2 regions of the Chitinophaga sp. W2I13 genome follow, and region 2 is predicted to be linked to the other one. Evidence: riboswitches for the same ligand, from Rfam matches in the RefSeq annotation. Region 2 holds a riboswitch; the other holds the start of a gene.
What was found. A riboswitch is a leader RNA that binds a small molecule or an ion and turns the genes downstream of it on or off. The one in region 2 is predicted to bind cobalamin.
Positions count from the first base shown of each region.

Region 1: linked by a shared signal. The riboswitch ahead of QFZ48_RS03675 (DUF5074 domain-containing protein) and the one ahead of QFZ48_RS02925 (TonB-dependent receptor plug domain-containing protein) in region 2 are both predicted to bind cobalamin.

Region 1 is NZ_JBNPWD010000001.1:898,751-906,919, reverse strand. Features, by position in the region: gene QFZ48_RS03690 (solute:sodium symporter family transporter) at 1-783, shown strand, start outside; gene QFZ48_RS03685 (hypothetical protein) at 828-2,789, shown strand; gene QFZ48_RS03680 (DUF2652 domain-containing protein) at 2,860-3,942, shown strand; gene QFZ48_RS03675 (DUF5074 domain-containing protein) at 3,987-5,117, opposite strand; cobalamin riboswitch at 5,293-5,504, opposite strand; gene QFZ48_RS03670 (aldehyde dehydrogenase family protein) at 5,648-7,012, opposite strand; gene QFZ48_RS03665 (gamma-glutamyl-gamma-aminobutyrate hydrolase family protein) at 7,009-7,725, opposite strand; gene QFZ48_RS03660 (iron-containing alcohol dehydrogenase) at 7,729-8,169, opposite strand, start outside.
Region 2 is NZ_JBNPWD010000001.1:721,613-729,781, reverse strand. Features, by position in the region: gene QFZ48_RS02930 (YncE family protein) at 1-582, opposite strand, end outside; gene QFZ48_RS02925 (TonB-dependent receptor plug domain-containing protein) at 588-2,606, opposite strand; cobalamin riboswitch at 2,728-2,934, opposite strand; gene QFZ48_RS02920 (nuclear transport factor 2 family protein) at 3,200-3,670, opposite strand; gene QFZ48_RS02915 (hypothetical protein) at 3,713-4,126, opposite strand; gene QFZ48_RS02910 (DUF72 domain-containing protein) at 4,227-4,994, shown strand; gene QFZ48_RS02905 (endonuclease/exonuclease/phosphatase family protein) at 5,037-5,303, opposite strand; gene QFZ48_RS02900 (endonuclease/exonuclease/phosphatase family protein) at 5,257-5,826, opposite strand; gene QFZ48_RS02895 (RagB/SusD family nutrient uptake outer membrane protein) at 5,847-7,505, opposite strand; gene QFZ48_RS02890 (TonB-dependent receptor) at 7,508-8,169, opposite strand, start outside.

The DNA.
Region 1 (8,169 bases), 180 kb from region 2:
GTGAACCTGGAGCAAAGCCAGAAGGGAATTGCGCTGGCATGTTTGTGTAAATTGTTGTCGCCGCTCATGCTCAACATTCCCGGCCTTATTGCCGTGCACCTGTATATCCATCCACAGGCAACGGCGGAAGTGTTTCCCAGGATGGCGGCGGATGTGCTGCCGCCGGTATACACCGGTTTAATTGCGGCTATTGTTTTTGGTGCAGCGCTCAGCACTTTTAACGCAGGGTTGAACAGCGTGGGTACACTGTTCACTATGAATTTGTATAAACCTTTTATGATAGCCCGCAAAGGCAGCATCACGGATAAAGAACTGATCAGCAGAACCCGCCTGTTCCAGGTACTGGTATTGCTCACGGGTATTGTGATTGCACCCTTTATCATGTTGTTCAAGGGAGGTTTTTATAATTATATCCAGATGCTGGCGGGGTTTTTCAGTCTCCCGATTTTTACCATCATGGTGGTGGGCATGGCTACCCGGCATGTTCCGCCGGTGGCGGCCAAAGCGGGATTGGTATTTTTCCTGGCTGTAAATGTATTACTGCAATGGGTATTCGACACCGGTATCCATTACCTGCATTTGTTGGCGATGACGTTTGTAATAACGGCAGTGCTGATGCTGATCATCGGTAAAATAAAACCGATGGCCGTACCTTATCAGCCGGCGGTGATCCCGGTGGTATCGGTAGAACCCTGGAAGAACCGGCACTGGTACAGCGCTGCTTTACTGATATTAATGGTGTTGCTATTTATCATCTTTTCACCACTAGGACTTGCAAAATGAATAACGCTCTGATCTGGTGCAGATACCTTTTATCTGTTACGGGAATGCTTTGCCTGTTAACGCCGTTGCATGCGCAGCAGGCCGCTCATGTCAAACATATTTCCTTCGGGAAAAACAATTACATCGCCTACGATTTACGGAAAGGTACCTACTCCGTGTGGACCGGCGGAAAAGAAATCATCCGGCATGCATTTGCGTTTTATGAAGATGCCGGCCGGCCAGATACCCTTCCTGTTAACCGCACTTTTACCAGTGTACCCGTGAAAGATGGTATGGGAGAAGGAACCCGGTATGTGATTACATCTGCCGGTAACGGCGTAAAAAAACAGCAAATATTTTATGTATATAAAGGGAAAGATGGTTTTTATACTTCGTTAACTCTGCAGGGAAAGGGCGCCCGTTCCCGGGCGATGAGCCCTTTAACAGGGGAAGCGGCTATTTATACCAGCGGGGTAGTCGTTCCTTTTGATAATGATGCATGGATCAGGTACCGTGTAGCGGATCAGCGCGGCCCGGCATTTACCAGTTCAGAGGTAACTGCGTTGTACGACAGTCTTACCAACGCTGGACTGATACTCGGCTCGGTAGAGCATAACAATTGGAAAACAGGGGTAAAGGTGGAAGATTCACACGTTTCTGTAGTGGCGGGGTGGACTGATAGTCTTGTTACCCGCGACAAAATACCCCATGGCATAGTTACGCAGGGCGATACCCTGTGCAGCTCCCCGAAAATCCTGGTACTGCCGGCCGCCAACTGGCGCAAAGGCATGGAGCAATATGGCAGTGCTAACCGCCTCGCAGAGCCCCGCTATATTTTTGAATGGACGGGGGCAAAGCCGCTGGGCTGGAACAGCTGGGGAAGTATGCAAACGAAGTTGAACCTGGTGAAAGCCAAACAGGTGGTCGATTTTTTTGCAGACTCCTGTAAAACGTTCCGTGCTAAAGATGGCAGCCTTTACATAGACCTCGACTCTTATTGGGATAACATGACCAAAGGCGGCATGACCGGCGATTTCAGCCAGTTGAAAGAATTTGTGGCTTATTGCAGACAACGGGGATGTAAACCCGGTATTTACTGGGCGCCGTTCGTAGACTGGTCCAAATCGTCCCGCGTAGTAGAAGGAAGCCGTTATAATTACGAGGAAACCTGGACCAAAGTAAACGGGCAATACCACGATTTTGATGGCGCCCGTGCCATGGACCCCACTCATCCCGCTACCCGCGACCGCATCGCCTATCTCATCAAACGGTTCAGGGAAACCGGCTTTGAAATGATTAAGATCGACTTCATTGGCCATGCGGCCATAGAGGCAGATGGCTGGTATGATCCTTCTGTGCATACGGGCATGCAGGCGTTCAGGAAGGGCATGGAATTCCTGGTAGATCAGCTGGATAGCAAGATGCTGGTATACGCCGCTATTTCGCCCGGTATGGCCACTGGCAGATATGTGCATATGCGCCGTATCGCCTGCGATGCGTTTAAAAACATTGACGAAACAGCCTATACCCTTAATGCTACCAGTTTGGGTTGGTGGCAGAATGAAGTATACGATTTTACCGATGCAGATCACGTAGTGTTTGCGGGCGCCAGTCCCGGTGAGAACAGAGCCCGCCTTGCCTCTGCCATCGTTACCGGCACCGTTGTTACCGGCGACGATTATGCTGAGCACAGCAGCGCTTCCGGCGTGGCACAGCAGCTGTTGCAAAACCGCGAGGTGCTGGAAGCCGCACAGTTGCCTAATGGTTTTGTTCCGGTAGATCACCATACCGGCGAAACCCCCTCCAGCCTGTTTGTACACAACAGCGGCCGGTTTACATACCTGGCCGTGGTGAACTATAACAGGAAAGCCACCGCTTTCGAAGCTGATTTTGATAAGCTGGGACTCAGCCCCGGGGAATATCTCTGTAAAGAATTATTCTCCGGTAAAACATCCAGGGAGAAAGGGAAGATCCATGTAACGGTAGACGCTGCGGACGCCATGATCTTCCGGTTGGAGAAGAAATAAGGACCGGTATACCCGGAAGCGCAGCTATATGCCGTTTTTATTATTTTTATCTCTAACTTTAATAAAAAAAATGGAAAATAGAGGGCTGCTTTTTATTCCGGATATAAGTGGCTTTACCCGTTTTGTGAATGAAATAGAGATTGAGCACAGCCGCCATATTATCCAGCAACTGTTGGAACTGCTGATAAACGCTAATCAGTCGGGCCTGGAAGTGTCTGAAGTGGAAGGCGACGCCATCCTGTTCTATAAGTTTGGATCCCCGCCGGAGCTGGAAGTACTGTATAAGCAGGTGGAAAAGATGTTCTGCGAATTTCACCGGTACCTGGTCAATTACAATCACCGCAAAATTTGCCAGTGTAAAGCATGTGTATCCGCTATTGACCTTACCCTGAAGGTAATTACCCACTATGGCGAGTTTACCACCTACCAGGTAAAGAATTTCAGTAAGCTGATAGGGAAAGATGTGATAGTGGCGCACCAGTTGTTGAAAAATGATATAGAACAGCATGAATACTGGCTGGTAACAGATAACCTGTTGCATGATGAGCCGCCGGAAGGACTGGCGCAATGGATGACATGGGATGCCAGCATCAAACAAACAGAAACCGGTAATATTTCTTTTCACTACACGCATTTAAGTGAACTGCGCAATACCTTACCACCTGATCCCGATCCACAGATAGAGCTTAAAAATAAAACGAAAATGATTTCTGTGTCGAAGGAATTTGACCGGGATATAAAAACGCTCATTTATAGCGTCGTGCATTTTGAGTTCAGGCACCTGTGGCAACCCGGTGTGGTGGCAATAGACGAAGTAGAACATTTTCTGCCCGGCGTAGGTAGCCGTCACCGGCATGTGATGGATAATGGCGAACATGTGATAATGTTCACCAGCAGTTTTTCGTACGATCCGGAACAAAAGGCGTTGTTCAGTGAAACAGATGAGAAGCGGCATAACGCTTTCTACTATACGGTGGAAAAGGTAACAGACCAGAGAAGCCGGTTGACTATTGATTATTATCTCCCTAAAAATTTTATACGGCAATGGCTTTTCCGGCTCACGGAAAAAGATAAGGTAGAAGTGGGTTTATGGAGGTCGCTCGAAAAGCTGGAGCCTGTGGTAATGAATATGAAGTTGCCGCTGGATTTTTAAGAAAAGAGGCGACTCGCAGGAGTCGCCTCTTTTTATTTCTTCCTCTACTCATGAAATACAGGCATGGCGGGGAAATACCATCCGTTGTAAGTAATCGTTTTTTTCAATGTGGCCGTAGTGGCATCATACATCAGCACCCTGTTCACATCCCCGGTGAAGGAACCGTTCAGCGTAGTCATCACCAGTTCATTTTTATCCTTGTTATACGCTGCGCCGGCGCCATAGAAATACTGGCCGGAAGGCAGTGTAATAAAAGGAGATGCAAGAGATGCCGTGTTACCAATGATATAGCGATACAGTTGGGTGCCACCGGCAAAGCCGTTGTTACGCACAATGTAAACGGCATTTTCCGTTGTAGAGGCAGTGATGGCAGCATGACGCCATGCGCCCCATGGGGAAGGTACCGTGAAAGGCAATTTCACTGCGGTTCGCGCCAGTGTAACCGGATCTATGCGGATCAGGGAATCTGCGTTGGTGGCATATACGCCGCCATCTTTACCGGCAGCAAAGGCCAGGTTGGCTGCGCCGAATTTTTTTACTACGGCATAGGTACTGCTGTTTAAAGCAACGATACCATCTGTTTGGGATAACACAAAAATATAGCTGCCGGCTTTTAACATATCACCGGTATAACCCGCTACACCAGTTACTTTAGCACCTACAGCAAGGGAAGGTAACGTGATGGGATATACGCCGTCCTTTGCACTCAGCAATCCGCGGGTGGCATCCACACCGATAAAAGCATGACCATCATTACCCGGCAGGGTGGTAATACGGCCGGTTTCCACGAGGCTGCCGGCATCTGTCACTACCAGCGGGCCGCCTGCTTTTACAACAATATACATTTTACCGTTGAAGATAGTAGCATACTGCAGCGTGTTGGATGGGCCACCCAATGCGCCTGCGGGGTTCTCTGCATGATAAATGTTAGGTACAAGACTATCGCCGCTGTAGGAGTAGAAATGCAGGTCACCGGTGCCGTGACCAAACCACCCTTCGTTGGCGATAAAAAATCCATTGCCGTATTTGCCGGCGATTAATGAAGCCGTAACACCGCCGGTACCCGTTTCGCTTGTGCGTTGGCGTTCGAGCGGCTGTAACGCATCATCTTTTTGGCAGGAAGCAACAAACAGCATCAGTGCTGCAGACAGAAAGGATAATAACTGTTTTTTCATATTTATTGTTTTATTAAGAAAATACAACGCACGTTTCTCCCGGGGCAAAACCCTGGAGAAATGATCATAATACCGGCTATCCTCCGGAATTACGCCTAAGGCTAAACGAAAAAAAATAACAGCGCATAAAATGGCTGGCAGGCCCACATTCACAGCATTTCACCCGAAAGCGTTGAATGATTAATTACAAGAGGCAGGTCTTCTGGCTTACCTGCTTTTCCGGGACCTTCCCATCTGCCGGACAGGCAGACAGTGGTATGGAGTTCATCCGGAAAAACAATTTATCTGACGATAAATGCAGGATTACAGCTACGGGGATAGCTCCGGTTTTACACCGGATTCCCTTTTAATCCGCCACGGGGCGGAACCAAATGCGGAAGCAAACCTACGGTAATTAGGTATAATTGCCAAAATGATGTGGTAGGAGGAATTTCAGTGGATGGGTTGCCTTTGTAACCTGTTAACTCATAAAAAAAGCGTGATGCAATTCAACATTGCACCACGCTTTACAAACAATATTTCTATAAAACTTATCCCTTCATCTGCCACGCCTTCGTTTTGGTAAACGCTCTCAATCCCTGGTGCGATAACGTTGCGCCAAAGCCGGAGTGCTTCCTGCCCGCCCACGGCAATCCTGCTGTAACCCGGTCGCAACAGTTCCAGTAGCCGGTACCCGCATTTACCTGCGAAAGGATTTCCTGCGCCCTTTCACCATTGGAAGAGTATACCGATGCAGTAAGACCATACTCCGTATCGTTCATTAGTTGAATAGCTTCTTTATCACTGGTTACTTTCATGATGCCTATCACCGGGCCAAAGCTTTCTTCCTGCATAATTTTCATGTTGTGATCCACATCCGTGAGAACGGTGGGCTCAAAGAAGTTGCCATCATGTACAATGATATGACCGCCGAGTTTCAGCGTGGCGCCTTTTGCACGGGCTTCCAGTACCTGGTTTTCGAGTACTTTTAACTGTTCCTTTCTCGTGATGGCGCCAAAGTACACGCCGTCGTCTGTAGGTAGTCCCAGTTTCCACGACTTCACTGCTTTTACAAATTCAGCTACATATTCATCGTATACTTTTTCATGTACATAAATGCGTTCTACTGCGCAGCAGCTCTGACCGTTGTTATAAAAGGCGCCGTCGGCTGTAGCTGATGCCACTGCTGCGATATCTTCGATGTCGTCTGTTACATACAGCGGATCTTTTCCACCCAGTTCGAGTTGACAGGGCAGCATCCTGGAAGCAACTTTTTCATAAATGTATTTACCGGTTTTATAAGAGCCGGTAAAGAAGTAGCCGTCTACCCGCAGATCCATGAGGCTTTCGCCGGTGGCTTTCCCGCCAATGGCTACCTTGAAAGCATTTTGCTCAAGACCGGCATAGTAAAAAAGTTTCTCTATTTCCATACCCGTTAGAGTAGCATATTCGGAAGGTTTATACAACACAGTATTGCCCGCCAGCAGGGCCGGAATAAAAACATTTACACCTACCAGGTAGGGATAATTCCAGGCGGAGATATTGCAGATAACGCCCAGTGGTTCGTAGGAGATTTTTTCTTTTAAGCTATCTGTATTCGTTACCCATTCGTCCGACAGGTACTTCTCTGCGTTCTCCAGCATCCAGTTAATCCTGGCTACGGCGCCGTTGATTTCATTGCGTGATTGCTGCAATGGTTTTCCGGTTTCAGCTGTAAGCACGCCCGCCAGTTTTTCCACTCTCTTTTCCAGCTGCTGGTTGAACCGGGTAATTACTTTGATGCGTTCTGCCAGTGGCTTGGCCGACCAGCGGTCGAATGCCAGCCGCAGCAACGCGGTTTTTTCAACTACCCTTGCCAGTGAATCTTCTCTGAGAACGGCGAGGGTTTGTGCGGTGGCAGGATTAAAGATTCTCATTTCGTATGGTTTCTAACTGCTTGAAGAAATTGTGTTTTGATTTGCTGGGAAAGCGGGTTGTTTTCTTTCTCCGGCATTCTTTCCGGATGCCATTGCACGCAAAGCATAAAGCCTTTACCGGTTTTATCTTTGAACTCAATACCCTCAATCATTTCATCGCTGGTGTCGGAGGTGGCGCTTACCATAATATTATTTCCCAGCCTGGCCGGGTGGATGCCCTGGTGATGCGCGCTGTTCACCTGTCCTTTTTCCTGGCCGGTAATGCTGTACAGCAATGAGTCTTTCCGGATATTTACGCCGTGTATTTTATCGCTGATATCTTTTTTATGAATTTTGTTGGCGGCTTCGCCGATGTCTTCATATACTTTCCCGCCTTCCAGGATGTTGATGTATTGTAATCCGCGGCAGATGCCTAATACAGGCAGCTGTTGCTGTTGGGAATACTCATAGATGCGTTTTTCAAAAGCATCCCTTTCCGGCAGAAATTCCTGCGGCTGATGCGGATAGTTTTCGGCGCCGCCATACAGCGAGGGAATCACATCCACGCCACCGGTAAGCACCAGGCCATCGCAGGTATAAATATCTTCCACGTTATTACGCAGGAAGGAAAGGATCACCACTTCGAGGTCATCGCCGAGGTCTTCGGGTGTAAACCAGTTTTCATAATTGACAAAACTGGCTTCTGTATAGCTGATCCCTATCTTTTTCTTCATGATCTAAAGCGCGTTTAGGTACAACTGTTTGAAATCTTCCCGGGTAACCGGTTTAGGGTTATTGGGATGGGCGAAATCGGCAAGTGCCAGGTCTGCCAGTGTGTCCACATGTGCGTTGGTAACACCGATATCGCGGAGGTGATGCGGGATATTTATCTTTGCATTAAGATCGAAAAGATATTGTACCACTGCTTCGCCTGTTTCTTCTTTTAACTCCAGTGTTCTGGCGATGCGCCGGAATTTTTCTTCAAAGCCTGCAATATTGAATTGCATGCCATAAGGAATATTTACGGCATTAGCGAGACCGTGATGCGTGTCCAGCAGGGAGGAGAGAGGATGTGCAAGGGAATGCACCACGCCCAGTCCTTTCTGAAAAGCGATGGCGCCCATCATGGAAGCCATGAGCATGTTGCTCCTGCTTTCTATGTCCGGTTTGTTAGTAGC
Region 2 (8,169 bases):
TACATAAAGTTTGTTGCCCACTACAGCCATTTCTTCCGGTTGGTAACCCACAATCACTTTACGGGTAATTTCCAGGGTAGTGGTGTCTATCTCTGCTACAAAACCAATGGGTGCATTGGGTTCTATCAGTACGGGGCCTGCATAGGAGCTTACGTATGCCTTGCCGTTGGCAAAAGTTATATAGCGGCAGTTGAGGATATCAATTTGTTTGATACGTTTGGTGCTGGCTGCATTCATCACTTCCACCTTGTTGGAAATGTTGATCACGGCATACAACTTCGTACCATATACTTCAATATCGTTGCCTACATCGCCCAGTTCCTTTACAGTAGTGGGATTGGCAGTAGCATAGATATTACTTTTGTAGATGCCTGTGGTATAGTCGTAATAATCCAGAGAGGCTTTATTACTGCCCATATTGCCTTCATTCAGCAGGTAAAATCCATTGAGCAGGGATCCTGGTGTGGCGGTATCCACGGGTGTTACTTCCGGCGGAACAATTTTTTCTCCTTTCCGGCAACCGGTGATGGCCAGTCCTGCCAGGGCGGCCACCAATACTGTATTCCTTAGCTGTTTCATCATGACGATTAAATATTCACGGTTAAAATGAAGCGGTAATTTCTCCCCGGCATGGGGTAGCTGATCACCACTTCATAGAACTGGTTGGCGAGATTATTTACCTGTGCCGTTACATGGAACCGGGTATGTTTGTAACTGAATTGTTTGCCCAGTGAAATATCGCTGGTATACCAGGGCTCCACGTAGTTCTTTAACTTATTTTCTTTGCTGTTGTACCGTTCTCCCGTATAAATGAAGCTGTAGTTGGCTTCCCATTGTTTATAGTCGGCGCTCAGTATCACCGAGCCGCTGTGACGGGGAATGTAAACGATCTGGTCGCCGTAAAAACTGCCGGAGGGATCGGTGAAATCCTGTGCGCGTTGGTACGTATACGTGAGCCGTGTGCTGAACTGCACCTGTTTTTTTATAAGCCATAGCGCTTTTGCTTTTACATCCACGCCTTTTATCTTTACAAACCCCAGGTTCTCCATTTGCCAGCTGAGCATGCTGGCGCCGGGAACGGCTACGATCTTATCCTTTACTTCATTGTAATAGACGTCTGCCTCGATACCTGCCTGAGTGAGCCAGCTGCTGGCAAAGGTTTTATTCCAGGTGAATCCTGCATCATATTGTGTGGCGAATTCGGGTTCCAGGAAGCGGTTGCCGATCTCGGTATAATAGAGGTCATTAAATGTAGGCATGCGGAAGATCTGTTTGTAAAACCCACGAAGCCGGAAATCCGGTGAGCGCATGGGCTGCCAGGAAACAAATACTGCCGGTGTAAATTTCTGCTGGTAGGGCGCCGAAGCATTTTTCTTTACAGTTTCATTCACGAAGGTGGCCAGCAGGCTGGCCTGTGCGCTGAAACGGTTGAAGCTGATGTTTGTGGCGGCAGCAGCCAGTGTGGTATAACGGGTAGGGTAGCTGAAGTTGGTCAGGTCCGCATCCAGGCGGTTCCATTGAAAGTCGCCCGAAGCCGCAATGGTCCACCAGTTGGTAAGGGCATACTGGTGTGCCAAGGAGAAATACATTTCATATTGGCGGTAGTGGTTATCTATATAAAGCCGGGCAGTATCCGGCGCCAGGAACCGCGTATAGTCGTAGGCGTATTTCCCGTTCAGCAGGATGCTGTAACGTTTGGTAATATCTTTGCGGAAGCTGGATTGCACAAAGATGTTCTGATCCCATTGACGGTCCACATGCCCGAACACACCGTTTACAATGAACCCGGGCAGGCCGCGCTGCGATTGGTAATAATACACTTTGGTGCTCCACTCCCCGCCATTCAGCAGGCCATTGAAACTGCCTTCCATGCGAACGGCATTGATGTCGCCGTTTTTCCGGTAAGCGCTGGTATCATATACCAGGTGCCCGTTTTCATCCCGTTTCTGGTAGGAGAATTTATACCTGCCGGTAGCATTGATCCATTCGGTGCTGAAGGAGGCGGATACTTTGCTGCTGATCTTCTGCTGCCATAGCAAAGAGGGATTAAACAGGCCAAAGGAGCCGGTTTTGATAGTACCCCTGAGATGTGTTTTTTCTCCCGGTGCAAATTTAGGTTTGAGAGAAGTAAGATAGATGGCCCCGGCTGATCCAAAGTCTTTCGCCGGCTGAAAGATGTTGCTTTTCTGCCCGTTGTACAGGGCGATTTCCTCCATATTATCCAGCGAAAACCGGCCCAGGTCCACCTGTCCGTTCTGGGCATTGCCCAGTTGAATGCCATCATAAAATACGCCCACCTGGTTGGTGCCCATGCTGCGTATATCAACGGTTTTGAGACCGCCAATACCGCCGTAGTCCTTTACCTGCAACCCGGCAAAAAAACGGATAGCATCCGCCACGGAGTGGCTGCCCAGCCGCTCCAGTTCTTTCGCCTGCATTTTCTGCCCCGGGCTTACTTCCCTGGCCGTACGCGGGGCTGTAACGGATACCTCCCGGAGGTCCTTGGATTTTACGCTGTCGGCCTGTTGTGCAAGGGCACTCACCACCCCACAGAGCAATACCAGCAACATCCCGGCGGTTTTCGCCGGTGTTTTAAAACGCATCATTCCCAAGCCTGTTAATGTTCCATCAACAGCTTTCGCAATAAGAAAAATAATCAGGAAAGAGACAAGATACGGGGGATACCCGCAGATTGAATTTATTCCCAAGCTTCATTCCACGAAAGCTTAAAAAAGTAGTTGTATGGCAGGTATTCTGACTTATCTCTGCTTCAGGCGACCTTCCCATTGAATGTTCAACAGTGGTCTGATTGGCGATGCCTTAGCATTGTATGAGACTTACAGCAGCGGGACTGTCCGGGATTTTCACCCGAGTTCCCTTTTAATCAGGTATATCCGGAGTGGACATGCCTGAACCATAGCGGGGCAAAAGTAGGTTATTATTTGATCGATTCAAAACGGGAGCGGTATCCATGTGGGCATATCCACCCTGAAAGCTGACCGAAACCCTGGTTTTTGACAGGGATAGTGCATTGATAGTGCATTGATAGTGCATGGGAGTGCATCATGAGTGCATGAGTAGTGCATGAGTAGTGCATGCGGACTGTATGCATAGTGCATGGGTTACGCAACGAATACGCTGGTTTCACGCATCTGTGAAGCATGCGCGAGGTAATACCGGGTCAGGGCGGGTGCAGGTATTATTTTGCCATGGCTGATTCTTCACAATTGTCTTTGCGCCTGGTGTCGATGAGATATTGGATTTTCCACCCATCCGGGAGCTTCACCAGTTGGAAGGAGTCTACCCCACAGTGGGAAAACTGTCCTTTGAAGAAGAAGCGGTAGGGTGTCCATACAGCAGCCAGCCGGCCATCTATCAGGACGGAGCCAAATACAATACGCTCGTCCGCCGCCTGGGCCGGGAGTCTGCCTATAAAAGAGGAAAATTCATTGACCGGCGTGGTGTGGATAGTTTGCTTGCCTGCTTTGTCTTCCATCACCGACTGCAATATCGCTCCCGGCGCGAAACAGGCGGCCACCGCTACACTATCTGAATTATTCATGGCAGTAAACAGCTGGTTAATAGCAGCTTTCACTGCTTCCTCCGGTGCCTGGGCGTAGAGAGAGGCACCCATGATGATAAGTACGAAGCTGAGTATAATACGGCGCATTTTTTTTCTTACAATATACTGATTTTGTATTTGTACCAGCGCCTAACTGATGATGCCTTTCTCTTTTAAAACATCTTCCTCGTTTTCATGACTGATATACATGATTATTTTGAGTGCATCATTAAGATGGTGTAAAATGTAAGTAATCTCAAATTCAATGACTTCCTCCGGATTTTTTGAGAAAACAGCGCCCCATCTGACCAGCGCCCTGGTATAGTATTTCCCCATCGGCGACGTTTCTACTTTAATGACTTTCATTTCCTGCATGCCGACCTTGTGGTTAAATTTAAACATCTCTTCCAGCCATTGCGTGAACTTTTCATCATTTTTAAAAGTCATGCTTCCCGATGGCCCGGCGGCCATGAAGTTTTCTGCATAACAACTGGCGATGATACTTGTATCGTTGCCTAAGGAGGCCCGGCCATAAGTGGTGAAGAAGTCGGTGAATGATGTCATAACGGATAGTTTTTAGGGGAAGCGGATTTACGGTTTCTATACAAAAAGTATTCCTGGCTATTACCATCCCCACTGGTTAGATTTTTGCTTTACCCCTTGCATGGCAAAAAAAACCAAAGGCATCTATAAATCGGGCACAAGCGGACTCGTACTACCCGTGCCTAACAAGCTGGCCTATCCTCCCGCTTTCCGGGATAAAAGCCGGCTCACTTACTATGGCTCCCTGTTTAACAGCATTGAAATCAACAGCTCCTTCTACAAAGTACCCCAGGCCGCAACGGTAAAAAAGTGGGCGGACTCAGTACCGGATGATTTTGTTTTCACCTTCAAGTTATGGCGCGACATCACCCATGTGAAGCAGCTGGCATTCCAGGAAGCGGATGTGATTCGTTTTATGGAAGTGATCAATGAGGCCGGAGCGAAGAAAGGATGCCTGTTAATACAGTTTCCACCCGGTGTAACGGTGGAGCAATATGGCCAGGTAGAACAACTGCTGGATATAGTACAGGGCATTAATCCCGCGGATGGCTGGAAAGTAGCGCTGGAGTTCAGGCACAGCTCCTGGTACATCGGGGAAGTGTATGAGCTGGCAGATGAATATGAATGCAGCATCGTGCTGCATGACATTCCAAAATCAAGGAATGAACGACTTAATGCAAAGGCTGATTTTGTATACCTGCGGTTTCATGGGCCCGCCGGCGATTATAAGGGTGGGTATACAGATGATTACCTGGCGCAACGGGCAAAGGAGATCCGCGCGTGGATCAAAGAAGGAAAGGAAGTGTATGTTTATTTTAATAACACTATCGGGGACGCCATTAAAAACCTGGTGACGTTAAACGGGATGCTGCATGTTAACCGCGAATAATAGGGGCCGCACAAATCCTGCGACTTGTGCGGCTCTATTATACTATTTGATAACAATTTCTGCTATCACCGGTAAATGATCCGAGGGATACGGCTCATTTACTACACTGCTGCTTTTTACCGTAAAGCCCGGGGCGTTTGTCCACATAATGTGGTCAATCACCCTATTGGGGTTGTTCACCGGGATGGTGAACCCGCAACCGGTACAGGAAGGGGTAAATTTTTTCAGCAGTAGCTGGTAAGATGCACTTTCCGGTACGCAGTTAAGATCGCCGGCAAGCAGGAAAGGAATGGCTTTTGGCGGCAGCAATTTTATTGATCTCACCTGCCTGTTCATCTCTTACCGCTGCATTGCTCACATCCATATGTGTACAGGCAAAAATTAATTTTTTGCCGCTGCGTAAAGTAATACCGGCCAATGCCACTACACGGTCTTCACTGGCAGGATTCGCGGTTTCCGGCAGGTGTATGGTTTCCGTACCGGTTAAGGGAAATTTAGATAATATAGCCACGCCATATTCGCCGCCATCATGATCAATGGCTTTGGCAAAGTATACCTGCATACCGGTTTTGGCAGCCAGTTGTGCAGCCTGGTCAATACTGCCGGAACGTTTTGTGTTTACATCCACTTCCTGTAACGCCACCAGGTCGGGGTGCCGGCTGTTGATAACACTGGCAATGGCATCGACTTCAATTTCCCCTGTTTTACTTTTTGTTGGAGGATTACAGTGATGAATATTGTAAGTCATCACACGCAAGGTGTCGCTTGCTGATGCTTTATTGAAGCAGGCACACAGCAGGAGCGCAGATAATATTTTCAGAGATATTTTCATGATGTTGATCTTTTTTAGCATTATTCCCAACCTGGATTTTGTGGACCAAGAGCAGGGTTACGTTGTATTTGCGTCAGCGGAACAGGGAAGAGGTAGTGTTTCGGATCTACAAACTGCCTGCCGGTCATTACAATAATATAACCGTTGGCGTCTGCCGCAATATTGCTTACCTGTGATGGCACTGCTGCCAGCGATTTCTTCATACCCTTCACATCAGCACCCAGCAGGCTACCTTGTTTCCAGCGGATAATATCATACCAGCGTTGTCCTTCGCGCGCCAGTTCAATCCTGCGTTCCCTCCGGATCTCCGTGCGCAGGTCCTGCCCGTTGGCGGCCAACTCTGTGAGGATCATCCTTTTCATGCCAACCCGGTCGCGGAGTTTATTAATGGTCAGATCTATATCGCCCTGTGTAAGCGTACCCTGTTCCATCTTCGCCTCTGCATAGGTTAACAGCACCTCCGCCAGGCGCATCACGTGTATATCGTTCTGGTCTTTGCTTACCTGTGATACGGTGCTTACTTCCACGTATTTGGTATAGTAATAACCGGTGATGGTAACGCATCCCAGTTTATCAGACACAAATTTCGGCGCCGTAAAAATAGCGGGATTGGTATTGGCGGGGTTGCCATCTTTTCTACCACCCCAGGTAGCACCCGGTGCAAGAATGGTTTGCTTCATGCGCGGATCGCGGTTCTCAAAAATGTTAGCATAGGTATCTTCCTTGTACAGCGGCGATTTATCGATGGTTAAGCCATCACTGCAAAGATACGCATCCACCAATGCTTTGGTGGGATTGTAACGGGAGGCCTGGTCAGGCACCTGCGATTCACGGCTGATGTTATGCATGCTTACATCCGTGAGATTGAGACGGGCGGCAATGGTTTCTTTATTCACACCGGCGCTGAGCTTACCTTTGTAAGTGAACAGGTCGTAATAGTCCTGTGCAGGCTTACCCGTGCTGTAAAGGGAATATACATTGAGATCCATTACATCTTTGGCCGCTTTTTCAGCAACGTCCCAGCGACTGTCGTACAACGCCATACGGGCTTTGAACGCCAGCGCAGTGCCTTTGCTGAAGCGTCCCAGTGTGGGACCAACCTGCCGCTCTTTTTTCATCAGGCTGGCAGCTTCTTCAAGTTCAGATAATATAAAGTCGATGATCTCTTTACGTTTATTACGCGGACCATACAGTTCATCAATATTCAGCGGTTTGGTCACCAGCGGAAGATCGCCAAAGTAAGATACCAGGTTCATGTACATGTATGCCCGGATGGTTTTAGCTTCGCCGGCCATCTGGTTTTTTATTTCCTGTGATACACTGGTAGCACGCTCGTAATTGGCAAGAAATACATTACACTGGCGGATACCGGTGTACTGACTGCGCCATTCTGCATCTACCGCCGACAGGTCAGGACCGAAGTTGCCGCTGCCAAAAATACGGTAGGTATCTCCGGTGGAAGAATTAATACTGTTGTCTCCCATCTGGTCCATCGCCACCGTGTTATTATTTTTCACATTGGCATAAAGCCCGTTCAACGCTAATGTCAGCTGCTCTTCTGTTGTCCAGTACGTTTCATCAGATATGGCATCCAACGGAGTCCGGTCAAGGAATCCTTTCCGGCAACCCGTAGATGTTACCGCTAATAACACGCAGGTATATAGCAATATCTTTTTCATAATTATTTAAAGTTGATGTTTAAACCAAATACAAATGTTTTCACCTGTGGATAAAAACCACCACTGCTCACTGGTGTTTCCGGATCATATCCATAAAAGAAGTCGGAAGCAGTAAACAGGTTGTCGGCAGAGAAATAAAGCCGGAAGCGGTCTATCCGCAGCTTCTCGGTAATGTGCGCCGGAAGCGTATATCCTACCTGGATATTTTTTAACCGGAGATAGGAAGCATCTTCGAGCCAGAAGGTTGATAAGCGCTGGTTATATGAGTAACCATAGGCAAGCCGTGGGTAGCTGGCGCCGGGATTCTGAGGCGTCCACCGGTCCAGGTGAATCGGTTGCGGATTGGAACCATCGTTAATAAAAGCATGACGGGCGGCACTGGTAATCCATCCATCTGCTTTACCTACTCCCTGTAAAAAGAAGCTGAAATCAACACCTTTATAGGCAACATTTCCTTTAAAGCCATACGTATACCTGGGGATAGCGCTGCCTATCACCTGGCGGTCGTCTGCGGCGGTGATCTTTTTATCGTTGTTTAAATCTTTGTAGATGATATCGCCGGGCATCATAGGATAACTGGCATCATAAGGGAACAGCGGCGTGTATTTGTTGGTAGCGGCATCATAAGAGTAATCGGAGATCTGCGAAATACGGTCGGCCACAA